Linked DNA regions of Peribacillus sp. FSL E2-0218. The protein of the gene in region 1 interacts with the protein of each later gene in a pairwise test. Links are inferred from orthologs where the notes say so. Each region holds a gene or a part of one and is shown on either strand. Other genes may lie near its edges. The genes, in order: tpiA and pepT.

The links.
Region 2: the proteins of tpiA (region 1) and pepT interact in binary tests that used the Escherichia coli proteins (3 or more experiments, as listed by UniProt). The link is inferred for Peribacillus sp. FSL E2-0218 from one-to-one orthologs.

What each region holds. Positions count from the first base shown.
Region 1 is NZ_CP150304.1:4,818,783-4,821,884, reverse strand. Bases 275-3,044 are described here. They hold tpiA (triose-phosphate isomerase), read left to right. Parts: upstream 275-1,163; coding sequence 1,164-1,925; downstream 1,926-3,044. Other genes in these bases: gpmI (2,3-bisphosphoglycerate-independent phosphoglycerate mutase), read left to right, coding at 1,918-3,044; MHI53_RS23375 (phosphoglycerate kinase), read left to right, coding at 275-1,115. Also shown: more of MHI53_RS23375, read left to right, coding at 1-274; more of gpmI, read left to right, coding at 3,045-3,102. UniProt on the Escherichia coli protein: Involved in the gluconeogenesis. Catalyzes stereospecifically the conversion of dihydroxyacetone phosphate (DHAP) to D-glyceraldehyde-3-phosphate (G3P).
Region 2 is NZ_CP150304.1:5,140,219-5,143,545, forward strand. What follows is about bases 163-3,157. They hold pepT (peptidase T), read left to right. Parts: upstream 163-1,039; coding sequence 1,040-2,275; downstream 2,276-3,157. Other genes in these bases: MHI53_RS24860 (alpha-amylase), read left to right, coding at 163-913; MHI53_RS24870 (catalase), read right to left, coding at 2,349-3,157. Outside these bases: more of MHI53_RS24860, read left to right, coding at 1-162; more of MHI53_RS24870, read right to left, coding at 3,158-3,327. UniProt on the Escherichia coli protein: Cleaves the N-terminal amino acid of tripeptides.

The DNA.
Region 1 (3,102 bases):
TACCGATGCAGGACGGAAAGATTTCGGACGATACAAGAATCAAAGCTGCATTGCCGACGATTTCCTACCTGACGGAACAAGGCGCAAAAGTCATCTTGGCGAGCCATCTTGGCCGTCCTAAAGGACAAGTTGTGGAAGAATTACGTTTAGCTCCTGTTGCCGAACGACTAAGCGAGCTTAGCGGCAAGGATGTGCAAAAGGCTGAGGAAGCATATGGCGAGTCCGTTCAATCCATGATCGACAATATGGAGAGTGGCGAGATCTTGTTATTGGAAAACGTCCGCTTCTATCCAGGCGAAGAAAAGAACGATCCAGAATTGGCGAAGTCATTCGCTGCACTTGCCGATGTTTATGTGAATGATGCATTCGGGGCTGCCCATCGTGCCCATGCTTCGACGGAAGGGATTGCCCACCACCTTCCAGCCGTTTCCGGATTGCTGATGGAAAAAGAGCTTGCCGTGCTCGGAAAAGCTTTATCAAACCCGGAACGTCCTTTTACAGCTATAATTGGCGGCGCAAAAGTAAAGGATAAAATAGGTGTCATCAAAAATCTTTTGGAAAACGTCGATCATTTGATCATTGGCGGCGGCCTTGGTTATACATTCATTAAAGCGCAAGGTCATGAAATCGGTAACTCGCTATTGGAAGAAGACAAGATTGAACTGGCCAAATCCTTCATCGAAAGCGCAAAAGAAAAAGGCGTGAAGCTGCATTTGCCGATTGATGCCGTCGTTACGGCTGAATTTTCACCTGATGCAGAGACTGAAATCGTCAATATCGATTCGATACCAAAAGAGAAAATGGCTCTTGATATCGGTCCGAAAACAAGTGAATTATATGCGGATATCATCAAAGGCTCCAAGCTTGTCATTTGGAATGGGCCTATGGGCGTGTTTGAATTCGATAAATTTGCGAATGGTACAAAAACCGTTGCCCAAGCCTTGGCTGATGCAAAAGATACTTACAGCATCGTCGGCGGTGGAGATTCTGCTGCGGCTGCCGAAAAGTTTGGGTTGGCGGAAAAAATGTCCCATATTTCAACGGGCGGCGGTGCATCTCTTGAGTTCATGGAAGGCAAGGAATTGCCGGGCGTTGTAGCATTGAACGACAAATAGGCGTGAACCGTCAAAAATTTTTCAACTTTAGAAGGGATGAGAAACCATATGCGTAAACCGATTATTGCAGGTAACTGGAAAATGAATAAGACACTATCTGAGGCAACTGCCTTTTTAGAAGAAGTGAGCAATTTAATTCCTAAGCAAGATGTAATCGATACGGTTGTATGTGCTCCTGCTTTGTTTCTGGATCAATTAGTTCAAGCTGCAAAGGGGACCGATGTAAAAATCGGGGCACAGAACATGCACTTTGAAGATAATGGAGCCTTCACAGGAGAAGTCAGCCCGATCGCATTAGCTGATCTTGGTGTCTCTTATGTCATCCTAGGCCATTCCGAACGTCGCGAAATGTTCAATGAAACGGATGAAGCCGTTAATAAAAAAGCTCATGCCGCTTTCGCTAACCAATTAACCCCGATCGTTTGCTGCGGTGAAACGCTTGAGCAGCGTGAAGCTGGCGAAACGAATGATTTTGTTGCCTGTCAGATCGAAAAAGGCCTAGCGGGCTTATCCGACGAGCAGTTGAAACAAGCTGTCATTGCCTATGAACCGATTTGGGCGATTGGCACTGGTAAATCATCATCTGCACAAGATGCGAATGAAGTATGTGCACATATCCGTTCAGTAGTTGCTGACAAGTTTTCTAACGAAGCGGCAGCGGCCATCCGTATCCAGTACGGCGGCAGCGTAAAACCTGAGAATATCAAAGAGTACATGGCGCAACCTGATATTGACGGTGCATTGGTAGGCGGGGCAAGCTTGAAGCCGGATAGTTTCTTACAATTGCTGGAGGCTGGTCACTATGAGTAAGTCGCCTGTGGCACTTATCATCTTGGACGGTTTTGGCTGCCGCAGCGAGGAAAAAGGAAATGCTGTTTATCATGCGAAAAAACCGAATTTTGACCGTTATTGGGAGCAGTACCCGCACTCCCATCTAACTGCAAGCGGCGAAGCAGTCGGCTTGCCTGCAGGACAAATGGGGAACTCGGAAGTGGGCCATTTGAATATCGGTGCCGGACGCATCGTTTATCAAAGCCTGACCCGTGTGAACCTGGCAATCCGCGAAGGCGAGTTTGCAGAAAACCCGACCTTGGTCGAGGCTATGAAGCATACCAAGAAAAAAGGTACAGACCTTCATCTATTTGGGCTTCTTTCGGATGGCGGCGTGCATAGCCATATTGAACATATGTATGCCTTGCTGAGATTGGCAGCCAAAGAAGGAGTCAAGAATGTGTATGTCCATGCGTTCCTCGATGGGCGTGATGTCGGACCAAAAACGGCTCAGGGCTATATCAAGGATGCCGAGGCGAAAATGAAGGAAATCGGTGTAGGCCGCTTTGCAACCATTTCGGGAAGATATTATTCCATGGACCGTGACAAACGCTGGGAGCGTGTCGAAAAATCCTACCGTTCAATGGTATATGGAGATGGCCCAGCTTATCCTTCTGCACTGGAATGTGTCGAGGATTCATATGAACATGGTATTTTTGACGAGTTCGTGATTCCTTCGGTCATTACGGCGGAGGATGGCAAGCCGGTGGCGACGATTAAGGATGAGGATGCCGTTATCTTTTATAACTTCCGTCCCGACCGGGCGATCCAGATTTCGAATACATTCACGAATGAGGACTTTCGCTCATTTGACCGCGGTCCCGGACATCCGAAACACCTTCATTTTGTCTGCCTGACGCATTTTTCGGAAACGGTTGATGGATATGTTGCATTCAAGCCGACAAATCTCGATAATACATTAGGGGAAGTGCTTTCTCAAAACAAGCTTACTCAGCTTCGCATTGCTGAAACGGAAAAATATCCGCATGTGACGTTTTTCATGAGCGGTGGCCGAGAAGAGAAGTTTCCTGGTGAAGAGAGGATTTTAATTAATTCTCCGAAAGTCGCTACATACGATCTAAAACCGGAAATGAGTGCTTATGAAGTGACGGATGCGTTGGTGGAACAAATCGAGGCCGATAACTTCGATGCGATC
Region 2 (3,327 bases), 320 kb from region 1 along the record:
TGAATTCGGCAATTACGATTATCTAATGTTCGCGAACATCGATTACAGCCAGCCCGAAGTTCGCCAGGAAATGATTACTTGGGGAAAGTGGATGGTTGATACATTGAAGTGTGATGGCTTCCGCTTGGACGCCGTGAAGCATATTGATTATGAATTCATTAATGATTTTTTACAGGAGCTCATTCCTTATACGAAAGAACATTTTTTCATGGTCGGGGAGTTTTGGAAAGCCGATGTGAAATCCTGTCAAAACTACTTGGAGCAAACCAATCATGACCTCAATTTGTTCGATGTTTCCCTGCATTATAAATTTCATGAGGCCTCAAATGCAGGAACCGACTTCGACCTCTCAACCATCTTTGATGATACCCTCGTAAAAACCAATCCGGAACAGGCCGTCACTTTTGTCGACAACCATGACTCCCAGCCTCATGAATCGCTGGAATCATGGGTAAAGGATTGGTTTAAACCGTCTGCATATGCTCTTATCCTGCTGAGGCAATGCGGTTACCCCTGTGTCTTTTACGGGGACTATTACGGCATTGGCGGTCCTTCGCCGGTACCCGGGAAAAAGGATATATTGGATCGCCTTTTATATGCCAGATATGAAAAAGCGTATGGGGAACAGAAGGACTATTTTGATGATCCAAATACGATAGGCTGGGTTCGATTAGGGGTTGAAGAGCTGGAAGGCTCGGGGTGTGCGATCGTTGTCTGTAACGCAGACCACAACAGTGAAAAAAGAATGTTCGTGGGTGAGCAACGTGCAGGCGAAATCTGGACTGATGTAACCTATCACAGAGATGATCACATCACCATTGAAGAAGATGGCTACGCGACCTTTCCCGTACATGGAAAAAGCGTATCCGTATGGGCCCTGAATGAAAAACCGCTTGAAGCAGAAGAAAACTAATATTCCAAAAGCGAAGAACAGCATGCCGTTTCCCGCATGCTGTTCTTCGCTTTGAAAATTCAAAAAAATTCTCATGGCCAGACAACCATTCATGGTAAGATAAGGTAAAAAGGAGCTGATGGACAAATGAAGAATGAAATCATTAATAGATTTACTTCTTATGTGAAAGTGGATACACAATCAAATGAGGAAAATCCCTCCTGCCCCTCCACACCTGGTCAGCTGACCTTGGCAAATGCTTTAGTGAAGGAGTTGCAATCCATAGGCATGGAAGAAGTGACGATTGATGATAATGGCTATGTAATGGCGACGCTTCCAGCCAACACGGATAAGGATGTCCCGACGATCGGGTTTTTGGCCCATATCGATACAGCAACGGATTTCACAGGGAAAAACGTAAAACCGCAGCTCGTTGAAAACTATGATGGACGCGATCTTACTTTACATGAAAAATTGGACATCGTCCTCTCACCGAATGAATTCCCTTCACTTAAGGATTATGAAGGGCATACTTTAATTACGACGGATGGGACAACCCTGTTGGGCGCAGATAATAAGGCCGGCATTGCCGAAATCATGACGGCCATGGATCATTTGATACAGCACCCGGAAATCAAGCATGGAAAAATCCGTGTCGCCTTTACACCGGATGAGGAAATCGGCAGAGGCCCGCATAAGTTTGATGTCGATGCTTTTGCTGCCCAATTTGCCTATACAGTTGACGGCGGCCCCCTTGGCGAACTTGAATATGAAAGCTTCAATGCGGCATCGGCCAAAATCAAAATCAGTGGGACCAACATTCACCCCGGTACCGCTAAAGGAAAGATGGTCAATTCTGCTAAAATCGCCATGGAATTTCACAATATGCTCCCAGCGGCAGAAGCACCGGAACATACGGAGGGCTACGAAGGTTTTTACCACCTGCTATCCTTTCAAGGCGATGTCGAAGAGACTAGGCTTTCCTACATCATCAGGGATTTCGATCGCCAAAAATTCAATGAGCGCAAGGAATATATGACGCACATCACCAAGGAACTAAAAGAAAAGTATGGACAAAAACGTATCCAGCTTGAATTGCAGGACCAATATTTCAATATGAGGGAAAAAATTGAGCCAGTCAAAGAAATCGTGGACATCGCCCATGAAGCCATGGAAAAACTCGGTATACAACCAAAAATCTCGCCAATCCGCGGTGGAACGGATGGATCTCAATTATCGTATATGGGCCTGCCGACACCCAATATATTCACCGGCGGTGAGAACTTTCATGGCAAATATGAATTTATTTCCGTCGATAATATGATGCTGGCCACAAAGGTGATCGTTGAAATTGCCTCCCTCTTTGAAAGAAAAGCGAAGTAGCTTTATAGAAATCTCACGAATGACCTTTTTCATAAAGGAAAACCCCAAACCTAAGCGGTCTGGGGTTTTTCCATCATGCGCGTATCCAGTGTCGGTGCTTGGCAATGGCCTCGATAAAGGCAGCGCCGCTATTTTCATCCGTGATGGCCACAACGCCTGCATTGGGATCAAAGGAACCTATGCCTGCCTTCGTTAGGATATCAGCACCTTCTTTGCCCGCACCAATTGCCTTGAAATGATTGTAAGCTTCATTCACAAAGAAAATGGAGTCCTTAGATGCTTTTAGAGCATCAACACTTTTCTGACCTCCTGCTACATAAACGGCATCGTACAGTACCGAATCGGCTGTCAGGAATGTTTGCTCCACTTCAACTTGCTGTTCTGTTGAACTTGTAATCATTCCCCGATTAATACTGACGATCTCCGCAGTTATTCCTGCCGCCTTGAACGATTTCAATACTTGATTAACCTCAGATGCGTTGAAACCATCGGCAGCCAGGATTGCCACTTTTCTGGTTGCGGCCGTTTTCACTTTCATTTGCTCTTGGCTTAGCGCGGGAGAGGTTAACTCGGTCTCAGCCTCATTCCTGTTGGTTGGAGGATTCGCTCCCACACCCTTGGCAATTGTTCGGGCCAGTTCGAAATCTACATTGCTGAACATCTCGACAACCTGCTGCTGGACGTCCTTACTTTTCACTTTCCCCACTTCAAAGTGGAAAGCGGCAATAATATGCTCCTTCTCCACTTCCGTCATGCTATTCCAGAATAGTTTAGCTTGGCTGTAATGGTCCTTGAAGCTTTCACTGCGCTGGCGCACCTTCCTGCCATCGACCTTTTCCTGATAGTGCGCATAGCCGCCCTCCGCTTCGGAAGCCGGTTCCGGGGAGTTACCTGCAAGGGAATTCTTATGGTAGCTGACCGGTCCTGGATTGATTGTCATCCGATGCATCCCATCGCGCTGATTGTTATGAAAAGGGCATACTGGCCTGTTTATCGGAAGCTCATGGAAATTCGGTCCACCCAATCGGGATAGCTGTGTATCGGTGTAAGAG